One region of the Arthrobacter sp. YA7-1 genome, then DNA from elsewhere that is predicted to be linked to it. Evidence: riboswitches for the same ligand, from Rfam matches in the RefSeq annotation. Region 1 holds a riboswitch; each other region holds the start of a gene.
What was found. Region 1 has a riboswitch for thiamine pyrophosphate ahead of thiD (bifunctional hydroxymethylpyrimidine kinase/phosphomethylpyrimidine kinase). Riboswitches for the same ligand answer to the same signal wherever they lie in the genome.

Region 1 (9,507 bases):
CCGTGGCCGCCTGTTCCGCCGGATACGTGAAGTACTACCCGGTCTACGAAGGTCGCCACGTGTTTCTCCTCTTTGTGGAAATTACTGCTTGAATGCGCGTTGCGGGCTCATGCGCCGCCGCCCGCCCTAGTAAATTCTAGTGCGGTTAAAAAGACGGGTGGAGCGGGCCATACGGCCCGCTCCACCCGTTCAGAACGTGTTATTACTCTGCAGCTGCAGCAGCAACGATGTTCACTACGCGACGGCCACGGCGAGTACCGAACTCAACCGCACCTGCCTGCAGGGCGAACAGGGTGTCGTCGCCACCGCGGCCGACACCGGCGCCCGGGTGGAAGTGGGTGCCGCGCTGGCGGACGATGATCTCGCCTGCGGAAACGACCTGGCCACCGAAGCGCTTCACGCCGAGGTACTGGGCGTTGGAGTCACGACCGTTGCGAGTGGAGCTCGCGCCTTTTTTATGTGCCATTTGAAATGCCTGCCTTTAAATTCTGGGGAATCTGTTGAAAACCTGAACAGCAACCAGTGGTTACTTGATACCGGTGATCTTGATCTTGGTCAGTTCTTGACGGTGACCCTGGCGCTTCTTGTAGCCGGTCTTGTTCTTGAACTTCTGGATGACGATCTTCGGACCACGGAGGTCTTCGAGGATCTCAGCCGTAACCTTGACCTTGGCCAGATCCGCAGCAGCGGAGGTGACCTTGTCACCGTCCACCAGGAGCAGTGCGGGCAGCTCAAGGGTGCTGCCGGCTCCACCGGGGACGCGGTTCAGGGTTACGTAGTCTCCAACGGAAACCTTTTCTTGGCGGCCGCCTGCGCGGACAATCGCGTACACCACTTGGGCACTCACTTCTCTCGACGTTTATTACTAAATTTGCGTGCGGAACCCCGATCCGAAAACGGGCCTGGTTCACGCTGTGCCTCAACGCCGTGGACTCCGTTACGGAATCCATGAGTCATCCCTCGAACAAATCCACGTGAAATGTCAATTCCACATGAAAGGTCTCTAGGGGCATAACCCAAGTGTTGGCGTAAGCACCGAAGATCTAGATTACGCTAGTTTCGCCTTCGGCTGCAAATGAGGCCAGGTCCGGAGGCTGCCACGTGATGGCTGCCACAGACTGGCTATGCCGCCATCCGGTACCGTGCCCGTCAACCTTACCCTGCCAGCCGGGAAAATCCCGGATCCTCACGCCGACACGCTGCGGCGTCCGACGGAATGGCCCCGCCATCCCGTCCTTCCGCACCAGGAAACCGGTTCAGCCGTGCAGCCTTGGGGCATCAAAGAACGCAGTTTCATAGCGGCAGGATTCGGAGAATGCCTCCATCATGGCCGTACGCTCGGCAGGAGAAGCGGCCCGTGCGGCGGCATCCGTGATGTCGATCGCCTGGCGGGTGGCCTCGGCGAACGCCTCGTCCGCGTAAGTACGCAGCCAGTCCGCATAAGGGTGCTCGTCCGACGCTCCGGCCTGAAGGTAGCCATGGTGGAGCTGCTGTCCCACCTCGGCGTACAACCAGTAGCAGGGCAGCACGGCAGCCAACAGCACGGCATAGCTGCCCGACGCCGACGCCGCGAGCAAGTGGTCCACGTAGGCCTTGGTGACGGGGCCTTGCTTTTCGCTTACCTGCCGTCCGCTGAGCCACTTCCGATGGAGCTCGGACTCGACTTCAAGGCACATCTGCGAGCCGCGGGCCCAGAACAGCTGTTCGTTTTCGCTGGGGGCAAGGGCGCTTGCCCTGGCCAGGACCCTCGAATAGCCGTTGAGATAGATGGCATCCTGGGACAGGTAGTAGCTGAACTGCGCTTCGCCGAGGCCACCGGTTTGCAAGTGCTGGATGAAGTCCAGGCCATAAATGGCCGCAAGTTCCGTTTGGGCGGCGTCCCACATCCGGACGGCGAAATCCCCTGGCTGCAGCTCTTGCTGGAGCACGTGGAAATGATGGATCGGCCCGTTGCCCTTCCCCACTTCCAGCACCTCGGACTGGGTCAGGGCCTCCTGTAGCCAAGGCTTGACCACGCGCAGTGCAGATTCCCAATCGCCGAGCCGCGCCTTGGCCGTCGCCATCGCCGACGACAGGGAACATCCCGTGCCGTGGCTGTTGCGGGTCTCCACACGTTGGGCGGCGAATTCCACCACGTCCTGGCTCAGGACTCCCCCGGTGTTGACCAGGGCATCGGGGCAGCCCGCTCCCTGCAGATGGCCGCCCTTCACCAGGACGGTGTTTCCGCAGGCAGCTGCCAGTCGCTTGCCCTGCTCCAGCGCCGATGCCCAGTCAGTCGCCTCAGCTTCGCCAAGCAGCATGGCCAATTCGGGAAGGTTGGGGGTCACCAAGTCGGCGAGGGGCAGCAGCTCCCGCAGTGCGGTTTCAGCGGATTCCGCGAGGAGCCGGTCTCCACTGGTGGCGATCATCACCGGATCCAGCACGACGACGGCGGGACGCGCCCCGCCGAGCCAGCGGCGGACTTCGTGGATGACCGCGGCGTCCCCGAGCATGCCGATTTTGACGGCATCGACCGTGATGTCGTCGCTGATGGCATCCAATTGCTGGCGCAGGAACTCCACGGGAGGCACATGGACGGCAGTGACTCCTTGCGTGTTTTGTACGGTGAGCGCCGTGATGACGGCCATGCCGTAGCCGCCGTTGGCCGCAATGCTCTTCAGGTCGGCTTGGATTCCGGCACCACCCGAGGGATCCGAGCCGGCGATGCTGAGGACCCTGGGGATATGGTTCTGGACAGCCTTGAGCGGGTAGACGGCCGATTGCGCCGAAACAGTCATGCGAGACATCCCTTCGCCGGTGCTAACCGGACAGGTTCAACGGGTTTGGTCTCAGCCGGCTTGGTGCGCGGCACCCCGTGTCAGTCCCCTAGCTTAACCCGGATCACACCCCGCCCGCTGAAATCGCCCAATGCAACCGGGGCGTGCGGGGGCCAGGTGAAACAGCCGGAAACGCAGAAGCCCCGGCCGTTTCCACGAGAGTGGAACGGCCGGGGCCCTGCAGGGTATTGCGCCTAGAGCTGGGACTTGGGCACGCCGACTCCGAGAATGATCGGTTCCGCTGCCGGCGCCGACTTGGCCGGTGCAGCGTCCGGTGCCTTGGCCTCGTGCGCTGCCCCGCCGGAGGCAGCCACAGCGACCTCGTGGTGCTCCACGTTGGTGGCGTTGGCGGCACCCTGGGCACGGCTGGCACTGCGGTTGCGGCGGCCTCGGCGTCCACGCGAGCCCGAGTCCGGGGATTCACCGCTTGCAACGCCCGCGCGGGCCTCTGCTGGGGATTCCTGGGCTTCCACGGCTGCCGGGACCGTACCGGGCGCCTCCCCGAGTCCCGCGAACGCCTGAGCCAACAGATCCAGGCTCATCGCAGGGGCGCCGCTCGCTGGCTCTTCCTCGTGGTGGACGAAGGGCAGGGCCACTTCCTCGCCGCCGAACCGCAGCACAGGCTTCGAACGTTCCTCGCCACCCGATGCAGCGGCAGGAGCCGGGGCGGCCGGTGTTGCGGGAGTTGCTTCGGCTACGTGCCCGTCCGCGAGCAATTCCGCCGCGTGGTGGAGCTCGTCGTCGTGCAGGTGGGCAGCGTGGGCCGCCGCCGCGATGGTGGCAAGGGCGGCGCGGGTGGCTGCCTGCCGGTTCGGATCAGTGGATTCGACCGTGTGGACCGGCACCGGAGGCGTGACCGGGAGTTCGGCAGTTCCCTGGCCCGCGCCCCTGCCGCGGCGGCGCTTGCGCTGCTCCGGGCGGACGGCCGGCTGTGACTCAGTGCGTGGGTGGTGGTGTTCAGCTGCCACCACGTTGGCCCGACGGTGCTCGACAGGCTCGTCGTGCGTGACGATTCCGCGCCCTGCGCATGTCTCGCACTGCTCGCCGAAGACCTCGAGCAGCCCGGTGCCCATGCGCTTGCGGGTCATCTGGACCAAGCCAAGCGACGTCACTTCGGCGACCTGGTGCTTGGTGCGGTCCCGGCCGAGGCACTCGACGAGGCGACGCAATACGAGGTCGCGGTTGGATTCAAGGACCATGTCGATGAAGTCGATGACGATGATTCCGCCGATGTCGCGCAAGCGCAGCTGGCGCACCACTTCCTCGGCAGCCTCAAGGTTGTTCTTGGTGACGGTTTCCTCGAGGTTGCCACCGCTGCCGGTGAACTTCCCGGTGTTGACGTCCACAACGGTCATGGCCTCGGTGCGGTCGATCACGAGCGAACCGCCGGAGGGCAGGAAGACCTTGCGTTCCAGCGCCTTGTGGATCTGTTCGTCTACGCGCCATGCCGAGAAAATGTTCTGGTCCGAGGTCCACTTCTCAAGGCGTCCCACCAGATCCGGCGCCACGTACGTGACATAGGCCTCGATGGTGTCCCAGGCTTCGTCGCCGGAGACGATCAGCTTGGAGAAGTCCTCGTTGAAGACGTCGCGGACAACCTTGATGGTGAGGTCCGGTTCGCCGTACAGGAGCTCCGGGGCCAGGATCTTGGTGGACGTGGACTGGCTTTCGATGCCTTCCCACTGGGCCCGCAAGCGGTTGATATCGTGCGTCAGCTCTTCTTCGGATGCACCCTCGGCGGCCGTGCGGACAATGACGCCCGCGTTCTCCGGGAGCCGATCCTTGAGGATCTTCTTCAGGCGGTTGCGCTCGACGTCGGGCAGCTTGCGGGAAATTCCCGTCATTGACCCGCCCGGCACGTACACGAGGTAGCGGCCGGGAAGCGAAATCTGGCTCGTCAGGCGCGCGCCCTTGTGGCCCACGGGGTCCTTGGTCACCTGGACCAGCACGGAATCGCCTGATTTCAGCGCGTTTTCAATGCGGCGCGGTTTGCCTTCCAGGGTGACGGCATCCCAGTTGACTTCGCCGGCGTAGAGCACTGCGTTGCGGCCGCGTCCGATATCGACGAATGCCGCTTCCATCGACGGCAGCACGTTCTGGACCTTGCCCAGGTAGACGTTGCCGATGAGGGAGTCCTGCTGTGTCTTCGACACGAAGTGCTCCGCGAGCACGCCGTCTTCGAGGACACCAATCTGGATCCTGTCGTCGCGCTGGCGAACGATCATCTGGCGGTCGACGGACTCACGGCGGGCCAGGAATTCGGCCTCGGTGATGACCTGGCGGCGGCGGCCGGTCTCGCGGGACTCGCGGCGGCGCTGCTTCTTGGCTTCAAGGCGGGTGGAGCCCTTGACGCTCGTGACGCGGTCCGAGCTGCTGGTGGACTCAACATGCGGGCGCGGAGCGCGGACACGGGTGACCGTGTTGGGGGGATCGTCGTCTCCCCCACCTGTCAGTTCCAGGTCCTGATCGCCACGGCGCCGGCGCCGGCGACGGCGGGAAGTCACGCCTTCTTCGAGGACATCCTCGGTACCGGCTTCTGCCTCGTCCTCGGATTCCGCGGCGGTTTCTTCTCCCGCGGCTTCATCACGCTCGGTGCCCCGGCGTCCACGACGGCCCCGGCTGCGACGCCGACGGCGGCTTCCGGATTCGTCCAGTTCGTTGTCCTCGGAGACTTCCTCGGCCTCGGCCCGCGGTTCTTCTTCGACGACGGCCGGACGGGCGACTGCGCTCAAGTCCGGCGCCTGGAAGATCATGGACGTAACGGAGCCGGGTTCCAGGAACAGCGAAGCGATCGGACTTGCGGATTCCGCCTCGACGGCCGGCTCCCCAGCGGTTTCCTCACTTGCTTCCTCGGGCACAACCTCCGCAACCGGAGCTTCGACCACTGCTTCTTCGGCAACGGGCTCGGTGCTCTTGGCTTTCGTGGTACGACGACGGCGGGCCGGCTTTTCCGGGGCGGCTTCGGCCTCTGCGGCTACTTCAGGTACGACGACGGCAGCATCCGGTGCCTCGCCGCCACCGGTGGAAGCGTCTTCGGCGAAACCAGGCAACGGTTCCGGAGTTTCGACCTTCTTGCGAGACCTGCTGCGCCGGACAGGGGCCTTGGGCTCAACGGTGTCCGCCGACTCGGCGAGCGGCTCAACGGTGGCTGCGGCAGCTCCGGCGTCGGGGGTTGCGTCCGCAGCGAGCGGCTCAACGGTGGCGGCAGCTCCGACGTCGGGGGTTGCGTCCGCAGGGAGCGTCTTCGGTGCCGCCTTGCGGCGGGTGCGGGTGACCTTCTTGGGTGCTTCAGTGGTCTCGGCGGACGCCGCATCTTCGGCGGCGGCTACAACTTGCTCATTATCCATATGTGGCAACACTCCTGCCCTTGCGCAACCGCCACATCCGGTGCCCAGAGGGGCAATATTGTCAAAACCCGCAGGCGTTGACAGAAGTCAGTAGTGTTCTTTCCGGTTCGCACCAGCAGGGGGGTGCGGCATCCACGGAAAGCCAGCTTCGCTCCAAACCCGTTGTTCTAAAAACACAACCAGGTGCCGTCCATTGCCACTGCGGCGCTTCCGGGGATCAATGGATCCTGGGCATGCCCTGCATATGACTGGCGGTCTTGGGAACAAGATACCGGACCGGATTCCGCATGTGGATCGGCTTCCGGCCATGTTCATTCTCTCACACGCCCGCACTCCCGGCAGGAAGCACGCCCTGAAACCTTCCGTGCCGTCGCCCTCGCTGGACGCGTCCTCCAGCCGGCGCGGCTAGAATCCTCCCAAGAGCACTCCCCGGTTCCGCGCCGGGCCTCCCAGAAAAGGACAGCCAACCATGCCGAGCCCCGCCAGCCCGAACCTGGCCAACAACGATGCCCGATCCCTCCGGCAGGAGAACGCGAAAACCCCTGCAGGGAAGAACGCCGCGGACTCCGCATTTCCGCGCATGGTCCGCGACCGCCACTTTGCGTGGCTATTGCTCGCCACCGGCGCCATCGCGTGGCTTGCATCCGGGGCGCTCGTGCTGGAAAAGCTGCAGGTCCTCATCGACCCGAACCACGTAACGGCCTGCGACCTCAATCCGTGGGTATCGTGCGGCAGCGTCATGAAGACACCGCAGAGTTCGGTTTTCGGTTTCCCCAATATGTTCATCGGCATTGTCGCCTTCGCCGTGATCATCACCACGGCCATGGCAATCTTTGCGGGGGCCAAGTTCGCCCGCTGGTACTGGATCGGACTCCAGACCGGCGTCACACTGGGCTTCATCTTCATCGTCTGGCTATGGTCCCAGGCACTGTATGTCATTCACATCCTGTGCCCGTTCTGCATGGTGGTGTGGGCATGCATGATCCCGCTCTTCGTCTTCGTGACCATCAGGAACGTGGCGCACGGGGTCATTCCAGCGCCGGCAGGCCTGGCGAAGATCCTGGCCGAATCCGGTTGGATCATTTCCGCGCTGCTCTACGTTGCCGTGATCGCGAGCATTTTCTTTTCCTTCATCAATGTCTTCATCGGCACTTCGGGTTACTGAGCACTTATCCCTTAACTAACGCGGGGTCACTTACGGCCCATTCCGGACCTCCGGATGGACCGTAAGTGACCCCGCGTTGTTCGTTGGCGTGGTGGGAATCTACGCGCCGAACCAGATCTTGATCTCGCGCTCGGCGGAATCCACCGAATCGGAACCGTGGACCAGGTTCTGCTGCACAGCCAGGCCCCAGTCACGGCCGAAGTCGCCACGGATGGTGCCGGGCGCCGCCGTCGTCGGGTCCGTGGTTCCCGCAAGGGAACGGAAGCCTTCGATCACGCGGTGACCCTCGAAGATGGCGGCGACAACCGGGCCGCTGAGCATGAATTCGACCAGCGGCTCGTAGAACGGCTTGCCCAGGTGCTCTTCGTAGTGCTGCTCCAGCAGATCGCGGGTGGCGTTGACCTTCTTCAATTCGACCAGGGAGTATCCCTTGGACTCGACGCGGGCGAGGATGCTGCCGCTCAAGTTGCGGGCGACGCCGTCGGGCTTGATCAGTACAAGGGTGCGCTCAATGCTCACGGTTGCTCCAATGTTGGATGTGTGGGTTTCCCAGCCAGTTTACGGGGTTTCGCTCAGGCTGATTGCCCGGCGGAGTCTTCCCCGTGCGAAGCGTCCCATTCGGCTTGCTCACGATCACGCTGGGCATTCTCGCGGTCGATCCTCATCCCGGCACGGATGCCGTACCACCAGCAGGCGGCGAAGAGGACTCCCACCACGAACATCGTGGGCTCGACGAAGCCGGAGAGAATCAAGACCAGCTGCATTACCCAGCCGACGCCGATGCCCCACGGCCTGCTGAGCACGGCACAGGCCAGGATCAGCACGACGCTCAGGGTGATGCCGAAGCCCAGCACCAGCGCCGGCTCTCCACGCTTCAGTCCGAAGACAGCCAAGGTGGCGAAGAACGCGACGAAGGCCTCCAAAAGCAGCACGGTCGAAGCGAACATCACCTTGGTGGAGCGGCGCTTCTTGGGCATCCCGGGCCGCCATTCGCGCTGGGCTTTGGTGAGTTTGGCCATGCTCAGGAACCTACCTTCCCGAGGAGCATGCGGGCTTCCGCCACCACGGTGATGGAACCCGTGACGAGCACGCCGCCGGCCAAATCATCATTGGCTTCGGCACGCTCCACGGCCCACTCGATCGCGTCATCCAGCTTCTCGGCAATGTGGACGTTGTCCGCTCCGAAGCCAAGGTCGACGGCGAGATCGGCCAGCTGCGCGGCCGGGATCGCCCGCGGCGAGCTGGACTGCGTGAAACAGAACTCTTCTGCCAGTCCGCCCAGGGATTCCTTGAGCTGCCGCAGGATTTCTTCCGCGTCCTTTTCCTTCAGGACCCCGAGAACCACCACGAGTTTGCTGAAGCTGAAGGCCTCTTCGATTGCCTCGGCAGAGACGCGGATGCCCTCAGGGTTGTGGGCGGCATCCACGATGATCGTAGGAGCGGTGCGCACCACCTCAAGACGGCCGGGCGACGTGACGTTTCCGAAAGCCTCGCGCAGGACGTCGCCGTCGAGTTCCTTCTCGCCTCCGCCGAAGAAGGCCTCCAGTGCCGCGACGGCGACTGCCGCGTTCTCGGCCTGGTGGGCGCCGTGCAACGGCAGCAGCAGGTCCTCATAGCGGCCTGCGAGCCCCTGGATGGTGAGCACTTGGCCTCCGACGGCGACGCTACGGGACTCGACCCCGAACTCGACACCTTCGAAGCGGAACGGCACCCCCACCTCGCGCGCCTTCTCCAGGAGCACCTGGGCGGCGTCCACGGGCTGGGCCGCGCTGATCAGGAAGCCGCCGGGCTTGATGATTCCGGCCTTCTCGTGGGCGATGTCCTCGGTGGTGTCGCCGAGGAGATCCGTGTGGTCGAGCGAAATCGGCGTCACCACGGAAACCTGTCCGTCGCCCACATTCGTGGCATCGGTGATGCCGCCCAGGCCCACCTCGATGACAGCGACATTGACGGGCTGGTCCGCGAAGACCGCGAAGCCCAGGATGGTCAGGCACTCGAAGTACGTGAGCCTGGGCTGCCCGTCGGCCTCGAGTTCCTTGTCCACGATTTCGAGGTACGGACGGATCTCGTCCCAGATCCGGACAAAGGTCTCGTCCGAAACCGGCTCGCCGTCGATGCTGATGCGCTCGGTGACCTTGGACAGGTGCGGACTCGTGTAGCGGCCCGTGCTCAAGCCGTG
Region 2 (9,507 bases), 470 kb from region 1:
AGGAACGGCCCTTGAAACCTACGCGGTCGCCGTCGCCGTCGGCGTTGCGGACCATGCGCGTTTCCTGGCGGCTCTGGACCCGGCCCGTATTGAAGGGCGGGTCCACGTAAATCAGTGTGAAGGCGCCGTCCGGCAGCGTCGGGAGGAAAACCGCGTTGTCCGCGTGAACCACCAAGTTGCTACCGTCCGGCGCCCAAACAGTGTCAGTCATTGAGGCCGTTAAGCCTCGGTGCTCTCGCCGGATGCACCGGAAGCGGAGACCACTTCGCCGTTGCGGCGGCGGGTGCGGGAGCGGCGTGCGCGGGCCGGCTTGTCGGCGCCCTCGCCGGACTGCGCCTGCCCGGATTGGGGCTCGGCAGACTGGGCCGAACCTTCCGCGGGGGCTGCTTCGCCTTCGGACGTACGACGGCGGCGCGTGCGGTTGCGGCCGCCATCACCGTCTCCTTCGCGGGCCGGAGCGTCGCCGGACTTGGGACCGCGGCGTGCACCTTCACGGCCACCATCGCGCCCGCCGGCGCGAGCGGTGCGTCCACGCCCGGAATCGCCTCCGGAACGGGAGTTCTTCTTGCCGGTCTCGCCCAGGTCTTCAAGGACCTCGGCGTCGACGCCTGCGAGGGTGCGCTTGTCGCGGGGCAGGCGGCCCTTGGTGCCTGCGGGGATGTCCAGTTCCTCGAAAAGGTGCGGCGACGAGGAGTAGGTTTCCACGGGCTCCGGGTAGCTCAAGCCAAGCGCCTTGTTGATGAGGCCCCAGCGCGGCATGTCGTCCCAATCGACGAACGTCACGGCTGTGCCCTTGTTGCCAGCGCGGCCGGTGCGGCCCACCCGGTGCAGGTAGATCTTTTCGTCTTCGACGCACTGGTAGTTGATCACGTGCGTGACGTCATCGACGTCGATGCCGCGTGCGGCGACGTCGGTGGCCACGAGGACGTCCACCTTGTTGTTGCGGAAGGCCCGGAGGGCCTGTTCGCGGGCGCCCTGGCCCAAGTCGCCGTGAATGGCGGCGGCCGCGAAGCCGCGGTCCACGAGTTCCTCGGCAACCTTGGCCGCGGTGCGCTTGGTCTTGGTGAAGATGATGGTCCGGCCGCGGCCGCGGGCCTGCAGGATGCGGGCGACGACCTCCACCTTGTCCATGCTGTGGGCACGGTAGATGAGCTGCCGGATGTCGCGCTTCGTCAGGCCTTCGTCGTCCGGGTCGGCGGCACGGATGTGCGTGGGCTGTGTCATGTAGCGGCGCGCCATGGCGATGACCGGGCCAGGCATAGTGGCCGAGAAGAGCAGGGTCTGGCGGACGGCGGGTGTGCCGGCAATCAGGGTCTCTACGTCGGGGAGGAAGCCGAGGTCAAGCATCTCGTCTGCTTCGTCGAGAATCACCATGCGAACATTCTTGAGGTTCAGGTGCTTCTGCTTGTACAGGTCGATCAGGCGGCCGGGAGTGCCGACAACAACCTCGACGCCCTTTTGCAGGGCTTCGATCTGGGGCTCGTAAGCGCGGCCGCCGTAGATGGTGGCGATGCGGGCATTGCGTTTCCGTGATGCCGTCTGGAGGTCGTTTGCCACCTGGACGGCGAGTTCGCGGGTAGGAACAATCACCAGGGCCTGGGGCGCACCCGGGACTGCGAGCTTCTCGTGGCCGGCGTCGCCCGGTCCGACGACGCGCTGCAGCGCCGGGATGCCGAAGCCGAGGGTCTTTCCGGTACCGGTCTTGGCTTGGCCGATGATGTCGTGACCGCCCAGGGCGACCGGGAGGGTCATGGCCTGGATGGGGAACGGGTGGGTGATTCCGGCGTCGGCGAGGGATTCGACGATGTCTGCGCGGACGTTGTAGTCGGCGAAGGTCTTTTCCGCGATCTCGTGGGGTGTTTCATCCGAGGAAATGGTTTCCTCGGGTTCGATCGTTTCGGTTCCGTCTGTCAGAACTTCATGGGTGTGCAATTCACTCACAGTGGAGTTTTCCTTATTCATTTGGGCTGCGCTGCGTGCTCAACGGTTGTGGCAGGGCCGTTCCGGAGCACGGATGGGCGCAAGCAAATCCAGTGGAAGCCGATCGCGGGCTATCTAAATACTGGCACTGGGGACCAGCTGGTGTATCTCAAGATCGCGTAGGGGCGGGCTTGTTGATGTCAAAAAATGAACTGAATCAACGACCGGGCATCCATTACTACTTACACAGTCTAGCGTCTGGGGACAATAAACCCCGGATCGCGGTCCCGGGCCCGCGAACGAAGTGCGCTACGGGAGGAGCTCGAAGGTGATTTGGCGGGTGGCAATGTCCGCGTGAAGCAGTTTCACGCGGACCTTCGTTCCGGACTCCATTTCGCCATCGCAACGAGCGGTGACCGCGGGCTCGGCGATCTGCACGACACCGTAGGGGCCGTGCTGGGCTCCGTTCCCGTTGCCGTTTCCGTTGTTGCCGTTGTGGCTGTTCCCGTTGCCGTTTCCGTTGTTTTTGGCGGGCTTCGATCCGGAAATCACCACGGCGTCGAATTCCTGTCCGATGTGGTTGACAAGGAGCGCTGCCTCCACCGTGTCCAGGGCCAGGTGCTCCATTTTCGCGGCCAGCTGGTCGGATGACGCCATGATCTCGGGCAGGCTCGGCAAAGCGTCCCGGGCCCATGCTGGTATCTCGGTTCCATTGCTGAGCGCCTCGCAGATGACCAGGACAAATCGATCGACCAGGCGGCGCAACGGAGCGGTGGTGTGGGCATAGGGTGCCCCGATGGCGGACTGCATCACGCTGTCCGGGACCTCGCCGTCGAAAGGCGTGTAACCGGCACCACGGAAAAGCAGTCCCGCTGAATGGAGGATGGCCAGTTGCCGGGGGTCCTTGGCATCGAGGCTCCGCAGGTACTCGCCATAGCTGGTCCCTTCGGTCCAAGGTTTGCCAAGCGCCCCGGTTTGCCGTTTGAAATGGAGCAACGAACGCTCATCGGGGGCGGGCATGGTCCGTAGGATTCCCACTTTGCCGTCGAGCATCAGCTGGGCGGCTGCCATCCCGGTCATGAGCGAAATCTGGGCGTTCCAGTCCTCCACCGGCAGCGAGGGAGCTGCGACGATCCTGTAGCCCTCGCCGTCGGGCAGCTGCACGATTTCCTGCTCAGGCATGTTCAGGCTGGCTCCGCCGCGGCGGCGTTCGAGTTCCACCCGCTTGAGTCCGACCTCCTTGAGGAGCTGGAGGACGGGATCGGCCGCGCCGGAATCGATCTCCGCCTGCACGCCTTTGTAGTCGAGCTTGGCGCGGCTGCGTACGCTTGCCCGACTCACAGAGACGGTGCGGAACTCCGCTTCGGCGTCGAGTTCGAAGTCCCACACGAACGCGCCGCACGTCTGGCCGGCCAACAGGCTTCCGGCGTGCTCGCTGATGATCTCGGGGTGCAGCGGTATGCGGCCGTCCGGGGCATAGTACGTTTGCCCGCGGTGGCGGGTTTCGGCGTCGAGCGCTCCTCCCGGGGGCACGAAGGAGGGCACATCGGAGATGGCGTAGAGGACCCTGTAACCATCGCCGGACCGGTCGATGAAGAGCGCCTGATCGAGATCCGTGGAAGAGGCCGGGTCGATCGTGATGAACGGAACGTCCGTGAGGTCCTGCACCGGCAGGGTGTGTCCGGAAACCGCCGCTTCGGCGTCGCGCAGCGCTTCAGCGGGATAGCCTGCAGGCAGCTCGAGTTCAGTCCGAAGCGCCGCCAGTGCTTCCGCGAGCTGATTCGACGTTTCACTGACATTCGGGGCTATCCGCTGATGTGACACGAAAGTCAGGGTAACTCCAAAATCTTTCGGCGTCTCGCTAGGCCGCCGCAGCGTCAAGGGCGGCCAGGAGTGCCTGGGCTGCCGCCGTCGGATCCTCTGCCTCGGTGATGGCGCGGACCACTACGATGCGGCTTGCACCGGCCTCCACTACCTCTTCGACGTTGCCCAGATCGATGCCCCCGATCGCGAACCAGGGGAGCACCACGCCGCCGACTGTCTCAGCGTCTGCCTGCTTCACCGCGCTGGCGGCGTACTTCACCAGATCGAGCCCGACGGCGGAGCGTCCCGGCTTGGTAGGGGTGGCCCACACCGGCCCGACGCAGAAGTAGTCCAGGCCGCTGCGGCCGGGGGACGCGGCGATGGCCGCGTCGATCTGTTCCGGCGTGTGCGTGGAGAGGCCGATGATGGTGGGGTCGTGGAGCAGCTTCCGGGCCGAGCGCAGCGGAATGTCCTTTTGGCCGATATGGAACACCGGTGCACCCGAGAGGGAAGCGACGTCCGCCCGGTCGTTGACTGCCCAGAGACGGCCGTGACGGTGCGCCACGGATTGCAGGATCTCCAGGAGTTCCAGTTCCTCGGCGGCTTCAATCGTCTTGTCACGCAGCTGGATGATGTCCACGCCGCCCTCGAATGCGGCATCGACAAATTGCTCAAAATCACCCTGTTGCTTGCGGGCGTCGGTGCAGAGGTACAGGCGGGCGGTGGTGTGGACATCGTGCTGGGTCATGGAAACAGAGTAGTTCCTCTAAACTGGGCTGGTACCGCGGGAGCCGCGGCGGCGGTCACAATCGCCGCGCGGCTGAGAGGGCTTCAGCGCCGACCGCTTGACCTGATCCGGCTAGTACCGGCGTAGGGAAGGACTCCATGGAAGAAGCAAACACCCGGAACGGGCCCCTCCACGCGGATGTCGCGGTGATCGGGGGCGGTGTCATTGGCCTCGGCATCGCGGGGGAAGCCCGCAGATCCGGCCGTTCGGTTGCCCTCATCGATCCCGCACCGGCCAGCGGCGCTACGTTCGCGGCAGCGGGAATGCTGGCGCCCGTCAGCGAATTGCACTACCAGGAAGAGGACCTCCTGGAGCTCATGCTCGAATCATCGGCGTTGTGGCCGGGCTTCGAACGCAATGTGACCGGCTCAAGCGCCGGGCGCGGCACGGGTTACCGCACGACGCCGACTCTCGCCGTCGGTGCGGACGCCGCGGACCGCCGGGCGCTCGCCGACCTTCGGGACGTCCAGCTCGCCCATGGCCTGGTGGTGGAATCCGTTCCGTTGCGCGAGGCGCGGGAGCGCGAGCCGCTCTTGAGCCCGCAGATTTCCTGTGCTTTCGATATCCCGGGCGATCACCAAGTGGATCCGCGCCGGCTCTCGGCCGCGATTCTCGCCGCCTTGGCAAACCACCAGCCCGGCGATTCGAGCTGGATCGCGGAGGCAGGAGACGGGTTTGCGGTCCACGACACTGCGGCGGGCCTCCTGTGGGAGGACGGGCGCGTCGTCGGGACGGTGCTCGGCTCGGGCGCCAAAGTTCTCGCCACGGAAACAGTAGTAGCCAACGGACTTGATGCTGCCCGCTTGAACGGCCTGCCGGATGGATTGTCGCTGCCATTGCGTCCCGTGTACGGCGACATACTGCGGTTGCGCGTCCCGGAGCATCTGCAGCCCCTTGTCACCGCCACCGTCCGTGGGATGGTGCGCGGAGTGCCCGTGTATATCGTTCCCCGCGACGACGGGACCGTGGTGATCGGCGCAACGCAACGCGAAGACGGTTTGTCGGCGTCCGGGGGAGGAGCCAACCCGGTGTCAGCAGGCGGCGTGTACCAATTGCTCCGCGACGCCCAGGTACTGGTTCCGGCTGTCGCCGAACTGGAACTCCTCGAAGCGACCGCCCGTGCCCGCCCTGGCACACCGGACAACGCACCGCTGTTGGGCCGTGTCGAAGGTCGCGAAGGAACCGTGCCCGGCCTCATCGTGGCCAGCGGCTTCTTCCGGCACGGCGTGCTCCTCACCCCGGCAGCGGCGAAAATCTGCGTCGGACTCATGGATGGCACCGTCGATCCGCGGTGGAACAAATTCCGCCCGGACCGCTTCTCCCGCCCGCTGTCTGCAGCAAGGGCATCCACAGGCGGCCCGTCGGCCGACACCCCACATCTCCTTCCGAAGGACCACGCATGAACATCAAATTGAACGGCGCAGACCACACACTGAGCGACGGCGCGTCCGTGACCACACTCGTCAGCCACATCACCGGACGGGTTGTGGACCCCAGCGGCCAGGCGGCCGACGGACGCAAGATCGGCGTCGCCGTCGCACGCAATTCCGAAGTGGTGCCGCGCAGCCAGTGGGCTGCCACCGCGCTCGCAGAGGGCGACGAACTCGAAATCGTGACCGCAGTACAGGGAGGCTGAACCATGACCACAGCAAGCACTCACGCAGCAAGCACCCGAACCGACGCCCTGGTAATCGATGGTGTTGAGTTCGGTTCGCGCCTCATCATGGGAACCGGCGGAGCCCCGAGCCTGGACGGCCTGGGAGCAGCTCTGTTGGCCTCCGGCACCGAACTCACCACCGTTGCCATGCGGAGGTACTCACCGACGGAGACAGGTTCCCTGTTCCAGTTGCTCGTGGACCACGGCATCCGTGTCCTGCCCAACACTGCCGGCTGCTTTACCGCCAAGGACGCTGTCATGACAGCCGAACTTGCCCGGGAGGCCTTGGAAACGGATTGGGTCAAGCTGGAGGTCATCGCCGACGAGCAGACGCTCCTGCCCGATGCCGTGGAGTTGGTGGATGCAACGGAGAAGCTGGTGGACCGCGGCTTCAAGGTCTTCGCCTACACCAACGACGACCCCGTGCTGGCGCTTCGGCTGGAAAACCTCGGAGCAACGGCGGTGATGCCGTTGGGCGCGCCTATCGGTACCGGCTTGGGCATCCTGAATCCCCACAACATCGAGCTCATCGTGTCCCGGGCTTCCGTGCCGGTAGTGCTCGACGCCGGCATCGGCACTGCGTCCGACGCCGCACTGGCCATGGAGCTCGGTTGCGACGCCGTGCTGCTGGCCACCGCAGTGACCCGCGCGCAGAACCCGGTGCAGATGGGCGAGGCCTTCAAACACGCGGTCATCGCCGGTAGGCTGGCGAAGCAGGCGGGCCGCATCCCGCGCCGGGAACACGCGCTGGCGTCATCGGCCATGGAAGGCCGGGCAGAGTTTCTCTAGCGGGTTTTTGCCGGCCGTCGGCGGATTCGTGTGAATCCCCTGTCAGCGAAGGAGCCCCCCATGGCCGGCAAGGATGACATCCTCACCAAGTCCGCGATCGACGACGCCTTGGCGGATCTGCCGGACTGGCGGTACCGCCTGGGCAGCCTCGTCACGGTCTATAAATGCCCGACGTCGGCGGCGGCACTCGAGCTGATTGCCGCCGTCGGGCAGATCGCCGAGCAACAGAACCACCACCCGGACCTGGACTGGAGGTACAACCGGGTGTCGATCCGCTACACCTCCCACGACGCCGGGAGCGAAGTAACCCAACGCGATGTCCGGGCAGCCATGAACGTCAGCCGGGCAGCCAAGGAAGCCGGGGCAGTGGCGCGACCCGAAGCTCTGCCGTGAGCCGGTTTGTTCGCGACACGCAAACAGAACGGCGACGCCCGGATACAGGAGTCGCCGCTCTGTTTGAAGTGTCGCCGGCCCGTGCGAGCAGCCCCAGCTAGAGCCGCAGGGCCGCGGTCAGCTGGGCAGTATCGTGCCGGGCCCGGTGGTGGCCCAGGAAGTACGAGGCCACCGCGGCCGCCACGGTACCCAGAACGATGGGCAGGACCCAAGGGATCCACGTCACGCCAGGCTGGTAGCCAAAGCCAAGTTGGATGAAGATCATCCAACTCAGCATGGCGACGGCCACCGAAACGCCGGCGGGCAGGGTGATTCCGTACGTGCCCCGGCGTTTGTCAGTTCCCCAGACAATGAAGCCCGAGGCGATGGTGGCTAGCGCCACGATGACAAGTGAGAGCATGCGGACTCCTGGCTCGCTGGTGTTCTGGTGTAAAAGCTTAGAGCGCGCCGAAGCCGACCCGGCGTACTTCCTCGGCACCGATCTCAACGTATCCGAGGACGTTGCCGGGAACGATGACCTGACGGCCCTTTTCATCGGTCAGGCGCAGGTCCGTGCCGTTGGCAATGGCCTCGCTCACGATCTTGGCAACAGCCTCGGCGTCGAGAGCGGACTCAAGCGCGATCTCACGGCCAACATTCTGAATGCCGATCTTTACTTCCACAGCGGGGCCTCCCAGCCAATCAAAAAATTACTCAGTCCTCTATTTGTAGTCTAGGACTCTTTCGGGAAGCGACTGATTCCGCGCCAAGCTAAACGGTAGATCAGGTCGCTGGCAACATCGAGGTCCAAATCGCCGTCGGTCTCGAGCCAATACCGGGCACTGACCTGCGCCATTCCAGCCAGGCCCCGGCCCAGCAGCTGGGCCTCCAGCGGGGGCAGCTTGGTGTCTTCGGCGATGACCTTGGCGACGGCGTCGGCAAAAGTGCGGTTGAACGTCTCCAAACGCGAACTGACGTCCGGGTCATTGATGAGGTCGGATTCGAAGACGAGCCGGTGCGCTTGGTCATCGCCTGCGATGAAACGGTAGTAGGCGCGCATGACGGCCTGGACGCGTTCCTTGTTGTCCGACGTCGAATTCAGCGCCGTAAGCATCTGGTCCGTGAGCGTGGCCAGGTGGCTGTCGAGGAGTGCCATGTAGAGCTCCCGCTTGGACGGGAAGTGTTGGTAGAGCACCGGTTTGCTGACATGGGCTGTCTCGGCGATTTCGTCCATCGCTGCACCATGGAACCCGTTGGCAACGAAGACTTCCAAGGCGGCGTTCAAGAGCTGGGCCCGGCGCTCATCGCGTGGCAGCCTGGCCGAACGCGGCGAACCGGTCCGATCCTGCCTGACCTGTGCCTCCTGTTTGATACGTGCACTCTCAGCCACTTGTCTGCCGCCTTTCCTTTGCAGTTATGACCACAATACTGCGCAGTAATATGACCGGGCGGCAGCGGCAGGCATACTTTGGAGTATGGCCACTATTTTTGCTGCCCAAACGTTGCCGCACTCTCCTTCTTCGACACTGCCGCCCCTCGTGGAACCGGCCGCGGAACTGACCACCGAAGAGGTGGAACGGTATTCGCGCCACCTCATTATTCCCGAAATCGGTGCGGCCGGTCAGCGTCGGCTCAAGAATGCAAAAGTCCTGGTGATAGGTGCAGGCGGACTGGGCTCTCCGGCTTTGCTGTACCTCGCCGCCGCCGGCGTGGGGACGCTCGGAATCGTGGACGACGACGACGTCGACCTCAGCAACCTGCAACGCCAGATCATTCACGGCGTAGGAGATGTGGGACGGCCGAAGATCGAATCGGCACGGGACGCGATCAAGGAGCTCAATCCACTCGTCAACGTGCAACTGCACAACGTCCGCCTGGACTCCTCCAATGCCTTGGAGATTTTCTCCGGCTACGACCTCATCCTGGACGGGGCGGACAACTTCGCCACCCGGTACCTTGTCAACGATGCCGCGGCGATTCTCGGCAAACCGTACGTCTGGGGATCGATTTTCCGCTTCGACGGCCAGGTCAGCGTGTTCTGGGAGAAGCACGGGCCCAGCTATCGCGATCTCTACCCCGAGGCCCCTCCTGCCGGCTCGGTCCCGTCCTGCGGCGAGGGCGGCGTGTTCGGCATGCTGTGCGCTGCTGTCGGCTCGCTCATGGTGACTGAGGCAGTCAA
Region 3 (9,507 bases), 1.3 Mb from region 1:
CTCGCTGATCCGGATCATGGGTACCCGGGCCGAAATGGACGCACTCCAGGCCGAAGGCCGGCCTGCAACGAGGGGAGCCGGCTCATGAAGGACATCGTGCTGATCGTCACGGCGGTGATTCTTAGCCTCGCGGCGGCGGGCGCAATCTACAGGATCGCCGTCGGGCCTTCGCTGCTGGACCGGGTGCTCGCCTCGGACGTGCTGCTCGCCATATTGGGCGCAGCGCTGGCCATCGACATGGCCGTCAACAGGCACCTCAACAACCTTGTGCTCCTCGTCGCCCTGACGCTGATCGGGTTCGTTGGCTCGGTGACGGTGGCCCGCTTCGTGGCCGACCGAAGGGGACAAGTCAATGACTCCTAATGCCACCGGAGTTGACGCAGTGATCGATGTGGTCACGGCAGTGCTGCTGATTGTTGGTGCGCTGATGTCATTCGGCGCGGCAATCGGCCTGTTGCGGTTCCCGGACCTGATGAGCCGCATGCACGCAGCCACCAAGCCCCAAGTGCTCGGGTTGTTCCTTGTCTTGGCGGCCATCGGGCTTCAGATGCGCGAATGGTGGGTGTGGCCGATCCTGGCCGTCGCCTGGATCTTCCAACTGCTGACCGTGCCCGTGTCCGCACACATGGTGGGCCGCGCAGGCTACCGGACCAAACACCTCCACCCCGAGCTGCTGAGCATAGACGAACTCGAGGCTGTGGTGGTGCGGGCAGCCGGTCAACGGGCAGCGGAGAAAGCCCAGGAAGCGGCTTCGGAAATGCGCCCCACCGGGAGCACGCGCGACGACGGGAGGAGTGCCCGGGAGAGCGGCAACGCCCGCGACGCCCGGGATAGCGGGAGCGCGGGCGCTAACGACGGGCCGTCCGCTTAGACGACGTCCTGTGTCTTTTCGAAGTGCGAGATGGCGCGCTTCGTACCCCGCCCCGCTACAACCTGGATGACGGCGCTCACAGCGGCGGAAATCAGGGCGAAGGTCAGGGCGGAACGCAGGCTCGCTTCCATGTCGTCGTTGCCCTTGGGTGGCTTGTTGCCTGTGGTTTTTTCCCACAGGGCGTTGACGAGCTTGGTGCCGGCAAAGCCTGCGCCGATGCTTACTCCGGTACCGAGCAGTTTGAAGAAGAAGTTCATTCCGGGACTCCTTGCGGGAGGAAACAGGACCGTCCCCAGCCTAACCCCACTTCAGGGCAGTTCCGGAGCATCGGATGGCGGCTGGTGCCTCAGCCGGAAGAACTCCTGCAGGGCCCCCGGCTTTGGACGCACGGGAACGATGTCCCGGCTCTCCCCCAGCACCGCTTCCATCGTGCCGAGGGCGAGGAGCTCATCCAGCAGCGCCAAGGTGGGCGGCATGAGCTTGAGCGTTCCGGCGGCTTCGGCATCAAGGATTGCGCGGACCGGCATCCACAGGGAGGATGACGCTTCCGTGGTCTGGTGCCTTGGCTCGGCACCGGAAACCGGGCAGGCAAGGTAGAAGTAGGTGTCGAAGCGCTTGGGCTGGTCTGCCGGGGTGACCCAGTTGGCCCACGGACGGAGGGTGGCGGCGTCGAGCTTCACCCCGGCCTCTTCGAAAACCTCGCGCTGTGCGGCCGCCAGTACGCGGCCGGCGTTGAAGCGGGCGGAAGAGGGCTCGACGGCGATGCTGCTCCGGTGCCACGCGGCAGCGTGCCGCTCCACGACGTCGTCCGCGAAGTCCCAGCCGGAGCTGTCCGATTGGTCCACCCGCCCGCCGGGGAAAACGACCATTCCCGCGGCAAAGTCCATCGTGGTCACCCGGTGCTGGACGAACACTTCCAAAGCGCGCGCCGCATCTTGAAAGCCCTCCGGAACCGCGGCGTCGCGGACCAGGATCACGCTCGCGGCGAGTCTCGGTTCGGCCGTGCTGTTCGCTTCGTCAATCCCTGCCAAGACCGCTCCTTTGCCTGCGCTTCTGCGTCACATTCTGCTGGATCATTCTCCCAGTTTCCGCGGCAGCCCGCGTCATTCCGGGCAGGACTGCGCCCAACCCGCGAGTGATCCAGCAGAATCCGCCGATTCGCGTTCCGGCACAGCGCCCGCAACCCCGTCAAGGTGTAAACTGAACCACGCCCAAAAGGGCGGATTGATAACGACAGGGGAGCGCCGCCGTCGGGCTCGCAGCAATGCGGCACGGAGGACGGGCGCTGAGAGTGCGGACAGCCGCAGACCCTCGAACCTGATCCGGCTAGTACCGGCGCAAGGGAGTCGAGTTCTCATAGTGTCCGGAACCGGCGCGGCGGAAGCCGCCCGCAGGAAACCGGAAACACTTTCCCCTCCTGTTCCTCAGGAGGACAAAATGACTGGTATTTCTGCAAAGCGGGGCCTCACCAAGCCTGCCTACAATTGGCGCGTCGTGGACATTGTCGTGGCGGCGCTGATCTCCATCGCCGGTGGCGTGATCTTCTGGGCATGGGACCAGATGGCTCTGGTTGCCACGCCTATGTCCGCCGGCTACCCGCCCCTGAGCGGCCTGATCGCCGGCGGGTGGATGATTCCGGCAGTCTTGGGCATGCTCATCGTGCGCAAGCCCGGTGCTGCGATTTTCTGCGAGACGGTGGCTGCCACCAGTGAGCTCATCATGGGTTCGCAGTACGGCACCACGGTGCTGATCTCGGGCCTGCTCCAGGGCCTCGGCGCGGAACTCATCTTCCTGGCCTTCATGTACAAGAAGTTCAACCTGCCGGTGTCACTGCTGGCCGGTGCCGGCGCGGGCCTGTTCTGCGGCCTCAACGATTCCTTCCTGCCGTGGGGCTGGAACATCGCCTACGAACCCGTCGACAAGCTCGCGTACATCGTGTTCTGCACCATTTCCGGTGCCGTTATTGCCGGAGCTTTGTCCTGGGTTGCGACACGCGGCCTGGCCAAGACGGGTGTCCTGAGCGCGTTCGCGTCCCGCAAGGCCGCTTCGGAGCCCGTCTTTTCCTGATGCCCAGTCCTGATTCCGGCACCCCTGCTGCGGTGCGACCCGCCGCCATTTCCGCCCAAGGCTGGGGCTGGCGGCACGCCGGCCGCACCACGCAGGCCATCCATGCCCTCGACCTGGACATCCGCCCGGGCGAGCGCGTGCTCCTGCTCGGCCCCTCGGGCGCGGGCAAGTCGACGCTCCTGCATGCACTGGCCGGTGTGCTGGGCGAGGAAGGGGACGACGCCGACGAGACCGGCTCGTTGCTGGTGGACGGCGTGTCGCCGAAGGCCCAGCGGGGCCGTGCCGGACTCATGCAGCAGGACCCGGAAACCCAGGTGGTGCTTTCCCGGTTGGGCGACGACGTCGCGTTCGGTGCCGAGAACCTCTGCGTGCCGCGGGAAGAGATCTGGAAGCGCGTCGGTGAAGCGCTCGACGACGTCGGGCTGCGGAATAGCGCGAGCGGCAACTTTGCGCTCGACCACCCGACGTCGGCCCTCTCCGGCGGGCAGAAACAGCGCCTTGCGCTGGCCGGCATCCTGGCGATGCGGCCGGGATTGATCCTGCTGGACGAGCCGACCGCCAACCTGGACCCCGCCGGCGTGCTGGAGGTCCGTGACGCCGTGGGCCGCTGCCTCGACAAGACCGGCGCCACGTTGGTGGTGGTGGAGCACCGGGTCTCCGTCTGGAAAGACCTCGTGGACCGGATCGTGGTGCTCCAGCCTGGCAGTTCTTCCTCTGCGGGGGGCTCGACGCCGGCGGTTCTCCTGGACGGCGATCCCGAGACGGTGCTGGTTCAGGCAAGGGACATGCTCATTGCTGCGGGCGTCTGGGTGCCCGGGTACGTCCCGGCCACCCGGCCACGTTCGGGTACAGCGGCCGGCTCGGGGGCCGGCTTCGAGGCGGGGAGCTCCGGGGCGTCGGGAGGGGAGTTGCTCCTCGCCACCCGGGAGCTCGCAGTGTCCCGTGAACGGTCGCGGCGCCGGGGTTTCACGACGATCCCGCCGCTTCCCGTGCAGTCCGGTCTCGACGCCGAGGTGCTCGCCGGGCAGGCACTGACCATCACGGGCCCCAACGGCGCCGGAAAATCCACCTTCGCCTTGACCCTCGCGGGGCTGCTGGCGCCGGTGTCCGGCGCGGTGACTGCCGCCGTCGGGCTCAGCGACGGCGCCGGCACGGACCCGTTCAAGTGGAAGGCCCAGCAGTTGATCTCGCGCATCGGGACGGTCTTCCAGGAGCCGGAGCACCAGTTTGTCACCGGCCGCGTGCTCGACGAGCTCATGTTCGGCCCCAAGCACCTTGGCCACGGCGAGGAGCGGGTGGACGAATTGCTGGAGCGTCTGCGCCTTCGGCATCTGGTGGACGCCAATCCGTACACGCTCTCCGGGGGCGAAAAGCGCCGGCTGTCCGTGGCCACGGTGCTCGCCGCGCACCCCCGGGTCCTGGTGCTGGACGAGCCCACCTTTGGCCAGGACGCGAACACGTGGGCTGAGCTTGCCTCGTTCCTGTCCGAACTGCTCGATGCAGGAACCTCCGTTGTGTCGGTGACTCACGATCGGGAATTCAGCTCCGTCCTGGGTGGCACCGAGATGCGGCTCGAGCCTGCGCTCCGGGGCGGGGCCCGGCAGGAAGCAGGTGCGGCATGAGGGAAGCCTTGACACTGCGCGGCAACAATGCCCTCCTGACACGCGCCAATCCGTTGGCCAAGTTCGTGTCGGTCTTCCTGATCACCCTGGTGCTGGCGTTGTCCATCGACCTGGTGTCGGCTTCGACGGCGCTCTTGGGCGAACTGGCGTTGTTCCCGCTCGCGGGCCTTACCGTGCGTTTGCTCTGGCAGCGCGGCTGGCCGTTGATCATCGCGGCGATACTGGGCGGCTGGAGCACAGCGATCCTGTCGGCTGGCAGCGGCAGGACACTGCTCGACGTCGGGATCTGGTCAATCAGCGAAGGCTCGCTCCAGCTGGGAGTCGGCTTCATGCTGCGCGGCCTTGCCATAGCGCTTCCGGCCATCCTCCTGATGAGTTGCACCGACCCCACCGATCTTGCCGATGCGCTGGCACAGAAGGCGAAACTGCCGCACCGTTTTGTCCTGGGTACCTTGGCCGCGCTGCGGCTCGTGGGGCTCATGGCGGAGGAGTGGCAGACCATCGGCATGGCCCGGCGCGCGCGGGGTGTCGGCTCGCACGGAAGCCCGCCGCAACGGGTCAAGGCCATGCTCGGCCAAAGCTTCGGGCTGCTGGTCCAGGCGATCCGTCGGGCGTCCCGCTTGGCCGTGACCATGGAGGCGCGGGGCTTCGGCGGGGGACAGCGGACCTGGGCCCGTGAATCAAGCTACAGCCGCCTGGACGTCTGGGTTCTGGCCGGCGGGGTGGTCATCGCAGCCGCAGCCGTGCTCGCGGCCCAATGGGCAGGGACGTGGCACTTCGTCTGGCTGAAGCAACCCAACTAGCTCGCATTTGTTGTCGTTTTGGCGCCTCATAACGACAACAACTGTTAGTCAGTTGGGTGCGCCAGATCCAATCCAGGCGGGCGTCGTCGTCGATGGCTGCCGCCAGCCTGATCGGGTCCGGAAAGGGACGGCCCGCTTCGGGGGTTCACTCGAGAGAGGCTTTCGCGGCGGGCGCGAACCTGTCAACCCCCGGCGCTTTCGGTGCCCGGAATCCGGCGGGGAATTTTGTTGACCCCCAGGTTCGTTGTAATTCACGAGTGACCAACTTCAGAACGTGAATATCGCACGAGGTGACTATTGTTCGACGGAATCGGCGTGTTGCATCACAAAATATCTGATCAATAGACCATCTGTGATATTTGTTGATTATGACTCAACCGACTGCCGAACATGTAGGTCTCCTTCTTCGTGACGCCCGCGGCGAAAAGGGTTGGACGCAGGGACAGCTAGCCTCGGAACTGGGCACCAGCCAAAGCGCCATTGCACGCATGGAACAGGGCAAGCAGAATCTCAGCCTCCGCATGATTGAGCGCCTTGAGTCGATCTTCGGGCGAACCATCGTCAAGGTCGGAAAACGGCAGATGACCCACCTGCGCGTAGAAGGCGGACGCACGCTCTCGGGCTCGGTGGACGTCAACAGCAGCAAGAATGCCGGCGTCGCACTGCTTTGCGCGAGCCTCATCAACCGCGGCACCACCACCTTGCGCCGGCTTGCCCGGATCGAAGAAGTCAACCGGATCGTCGAGGTCCTGACCTCCATCGGCGTCGAATGCACCTGGCTGAACGGCAACGATCTGCGCATCCGCCGCCCGGAAACCCTGGACCTCGCCTCCATGGACGTGGAGGCCGCGCGGCGAACCCGCAGCGTCATCATGCTGCTCGGCCCGCTCCTCGATGAGGCTGCCTCATACCAACTGCCCTACGCTGGCGGTTGCGATCTCGGGACCCGCACCGTGGAACCGCACATGCAGGCGTTGCGGCAGTTCGGACTCTCGGTGGAGGCCAAGTCCGGCTTCTATTCCGTGCAGGCCCCGCCGGCCGACGGCGAGGACCGCACTTTCGTGCTTACGGAGCGCGGCGACACCGTAACCGAGAACGCCATCATGGCCGCCGCGCACCGCAGCGGTACCACCGTGATCCGCAATGCCAGCCCCAATTACATGGTGCAGGACCTCTGTTTCTACCTGCAGAGGCTCGGTGTGCTGATCGACGGCATCGGGACAACCACCCTCAAGATCACGGGCCGTCCGGCGATCGACGTCGACATCGAGTACTTCCCGTCGGAAGACCCCATTGAAGCCATGAGCCTGATCACGGCGGGCATCGTGACCAACTCGGAAGTCACCATTTGCAGAGTCCCCATCGAGTTCATGGAGATCGAACTGGCCACGCTTGAGCAGATGGGCCAGCAACTCGACATCTCGGGGGAGTATTTCGCGCGCAACGGGCGGACCCGCTTGGTTGATGTCACCACCAAGCCATCGCGATTGCGTGCGCCGGAGGACAAGATCCACCCCATGCCCTTCCCCGGGCTCAACATCGACAACTTGCCGTTCTTCGCGGTCATCGCCGGCAATGCCGAGGGCCAGACCATGATCCACGACTGGGTCTACGAGAACCGGGCGATCTACTTGACCGAGCTCAACAAGCTCGGCGCCCAGGTCCAACTCCTCGATCCCCACCGCATCTATGTCAATGGCCCCACCAAGTGGCGTGGTGCCGAAGTCGGATGCCCTCCGGCCCTCCGGCCCGCAGCTTGCCTGCTGTTGGCCATGCTGGCGGCCCGCGGCACGTCCGAGTTGCGCAACATCTACGTGATTGAGCGCGGCTACGAGGACCTGGCCGAGCGGCTCAACACCATCGGCGCGAAGATCGAGTACTTCCAGGACTGACGGCGTCGGATTCTGCACGATCATGTGATCCAGCAGAATCCTTCAGCGGCGCCCCCAAAATCTCGATCTGTCTCCGCAAGGCTGCCATGGCGCACAATTGTTCCGTGCGCACTTTTGGTGTGGAAGAGGAATTGCTGATCGTCGATCCCGTGACCGGCGAGCCGCTCGCGCTTGCCGACGCGCTCCTCGCTGGCGCTGCCGATGACGGGCCCGCCCACGACGGCCCCGAACCTGGACCCACCCTTGACGAGGTCGACGGCCCCGATACCGGCCTAAGCCACGAACTCAAACTTGAGCAGATCGAAACCCAGACCCGGCCATGCCGCAGCTATGCCGAGCTCTTACACCAGATCCGCAGGGGCCGGGGCCTCGCGAGTCACGCCGCCCGGCGCCACGGCGCGCGGATCGCCGCGTTGGCCACGTCGCCCGTGGATGCCGCGTTGCACACCACTCCGGATCCCCGGTATGCCATCATGCTCGAACGCTTCGGCATCACCGCACACGAACAGCTCACGTGCGGATTCCACGTCCACACCTCGATCGAGTCTCCCGAGGAGGGCGTGATGGTCCTGGACCGCATCCGGGACAAGCTCGCCGTCTTCACCGCGATGAGCGCCAACTCCCCCTACTGGCGGGGGCTGGCCACGGGCTTTGAAAGCTATCGGACGCAAGCATGGAACCGCTGGCCTTCGTCGGGGCCGTCAGCCATCTTCGGATCCCTTGCCTCCTACCGGCGGGTTGTCCGGAGGCTCATCGAAACGGGAGTGTTGCTGGACGAGGGGATGGTCTACTTCGACGCCAGGCTGTCCCGGCACGTTCCCACGGTGGAGGTCCGGGTGGCCGATGTCTGCCTCCGGGCCGAGGATGCGGCGCTCATCGCCGTCCTTGTCAGGGCCCTGGTTGAGACGTCTGTTCGTGAATACCATGCCGGAATAGAGCCGGCGGCCGTGCCCACGGCGCTTCTGCGGATGGCGTCCTGGCAGGCAAGCAACTTCGGCCTGCGCACCGAGCTGCTGGACTTCGGGACCTTCCGCCCTGAGCCCGCCGCGGACGTTGTCTGGTCCTTGGTGGAGTATCTGGAACCTGTGCTCGCCGAACAGGGCGAATTCGACTTGGTCCAAACCGGCGTGGCAGCCATCCTGGGCCGTGGCAATGGCGCCATCGAGCAGCGTGGTGTTGCCGAACGCTGGAGCGGCAGCAACGGGGGCGCGCCCGACGCCGCCGGGCTGGCCGCCGTCGTCGAGCACGCTGTTCAGATCACGATGCGCTCAGAGCGGGACGAGAGCGACACCAAGCCGCAGCCCGTCCTCACCTGGGTGCGCCAAGACTGGCGCGAAGCGCCGGGCTAGACCTGCTTGAGGGCCCGCTCGAGGTCCCCGATGAGGTCGTCCACATCCTCCAGCCCCACCGAAAGCCGCACGACGCCGTCGCTCAGGCCAATGGCTGCGCGGCCTTCCGGACCCATGGCGCGATGCGTGGTGGTGGCGGGGTGCGTGATGAGGGACTTGGAGTCGCCCAGGTTGTTCGAGATGTCGATGACGGCGAGCCCGTCCAGCAGCGCGAAGGCGGCCTCCTTCGCTGATCGCCCCGCGGAGGGGAGCAGCTCGAAAGTGAGCACCGTTCCGCCGGCCTTCATTTGCTTCGCGGCGAGCTCGTGCTGCGGGTGCGACTTCAGCAGCGGGTACTTGACCCAGCTGATGGCCGGTTGTGCCTCAAGCCATTCGGCGATCCGCAACGCAGATGCCGAGGAGTGGTTGACCCGCAGGGCCATCGTCTCCAGGCCTTTGGTCAGGACCCAGGCGTTGAACGCGGAAAGGGACGGCCCGGTGTGCCGCATGAGTTGCTTGACCGGCCCGTCGATGAACTCCTTGGTGCCCAGGATCGCGCCGCCCAGGACCCGTCCTTGGCCGTCGATGTGCTTGGTGCCGGAGTAGACAATCACGTCTGCGCCGAGATCGCCGCAGCGCTGCAGCAAGGGGGTGGCGAAGACGTTGTCGACGACGACCGTGGCGCCCGCCGCGTGGGCAAGCTCGCTCACCGCGGCAATGTCCACGATTTCCTGCATGGGGTTCGACGGCGACTCGAAGAACACCGCCGTTGTCGGCTCGGACAACGCGGCACGCCATTGGTCGAGGTCCGGCCCGTCGACGAAGACGGTCTCGACCCCCCAGCGCGGCAGGATCTCGTTGAGGATCACGAAGCAGGAACCGAAGAGCGAGCGGGCGGCAACCACGCGGTCACCAGCCGCCAGC

Region 2: linked by a shared signal. The riboswitch ahead of thiO (glycine oxidase ThiO) and the one ahead of thiD (bifunctional hydroxymethylpyrimidine kinase/phosphomethylpyrimidine kinase) in region 1 are both predicted to bind thiamine pyrophosphate.
Region 3: linked by a shared signal. The riboswitch ahead of OIT41_RS18275 (ECF transporter S component) and the one ahead of thiD (bifunctional hydroxymethylpyrimidine kinase/phosphomethylpyrimidine kinase) in region 1 are both predicted to bind thiamine pyrophosphate.

What each region holds. Positions count from the first base shown of each region.
Region 1 covers NZ_CP110114.1:2,583,122-2,592,628, forward strand. Annotated here, with positions in the region: gene obgE (GTPase ObgE) at 1-59, opposite strand, end outside; gene rpmA (50S ribosomal protein L27) at 203-466, opposite strand; gene rplU (50S ribosomal protein L21) at 527-835, opposite strand; gene thiD (bifunctional hydroxymethylpyrimidine kinase/phosphomethylpyrimidine kinase) at 1,257-2,777, opposite strand; TPP riboswitch at 2,769-2,865, opposite strand; gene OIT41_RS12120 (Rne/Rng family ribonuclease) at 3,011-6,163, opposite strand; gene OIT41_RS12125 (vitamin K epoxide reductase family protein) at 6,633-7,328, shown strand; gene ndk (nucleoside-diphosphate kinase) at 7,428-7,847, opposite strand; gene OIT41_RS12135 (DUF4233 domain-containing protein) at 7,901-8,347, opposite strand; gene OIT41_RS12140 (bifunctional folylpolyglutamate synthase/dihydrofolate synthase) at 8,350-9,507, opposite strand, start outside.
Region 2 covers NZ_CP110114.1:3,053,982-3,063,488, reverse strand. Annotated here, with positions in the region: gene OIT41_RS14290 (DNA-methyltransferase) at 1-211, opposite strand, end outside; gene OIT41_RS14285 (DEAD/DEAH box helicase) at 220-1,941, opposite strand; gene OIT41_RS14280 (RNB domain-containing ribonuclease) at 2,230-3,744, opposite strand; gene thiE (thiamine phosphate synthase) at 3,782-4,471, opposite strand; TPP riboswitch at 4,498-4,617, shown strand; gene thiO (glycine oxidase ThiO) at 4,609-5,913, shown strand; gene thiS (sulfur carrier protein ThiS) at 5,910-6,146, shown strand; gene OIT41_RS14260 (thiazole synthase) at 6,150-6,956, shown strand; gene OIT41_RS14255 (4a-hydroxytetrahydrobiopterin dehydratase) at 7,017-7,349, shown strand; gene OIT41_RS14250 (hypothetical protein) at 7,447-7,749, opposite strand; gene OIT41_RS14245 (DUF3107 domain-containing protein) at 7,787-8,011, opposite strand; gene OIT41_RS14240 (TetR/AcrR family transcriptional regulator) at 8,062-8,718, opposite strand; gene moeB (molybdopterin-synthase adenylyltransferase MoeB) at 8,804-9,507, shown strand, end outside.
Region 3 covers NZ_CP110114.1:3,906,045-3,915,551, reverse strand. Annotated here, with positions in the region: gene OIT41_RS18300 (Na+/H+ antiporter subunit E) at 1-88, shown strand, start outside; gene OIT41_RS18295 (monovalent cation/H+ antiporter complex subunit F) at 85-363, shown strand; partial or broken gene mnhG (monovalent cation/H(+) antiporter subunit G) at 353-733, shown strand; gene OIT41_RS18285 (DUF4235 domain-containing protein) at 868-1,128, opposite strand; gene OIT41_RS18280 (NUDIX hydrolase) at 1,180-1,902, opposite strand; TPP riboswitch at 2,097-2,233, shown strand; gene OIT41_RS18275 (ECF transporter S component) at 2,309-2,938, shown strand; gene OIT41_RS18270 (ABC transporter ATP-binding protein) at 2,938-4,560, shown strand; gene OIT41_RS18265 (energy-coupling factor transporter transmembrane component T family protein) at 4,557-5,363, shown strand; gene OIT41_RS18260 (UDP-N-acetylglucosamine 1-carboxyvinyltransferase) at 5,732-7,255, shown strand; gene OIT41_RS18255 (glutamate--cysteine ligase) at 7,360-8,604, shown strand; gene OIT41_RS18250 (O-succinylhomoserine sulfhydrylase) at 8,601-9,507, opposite strand, start outside.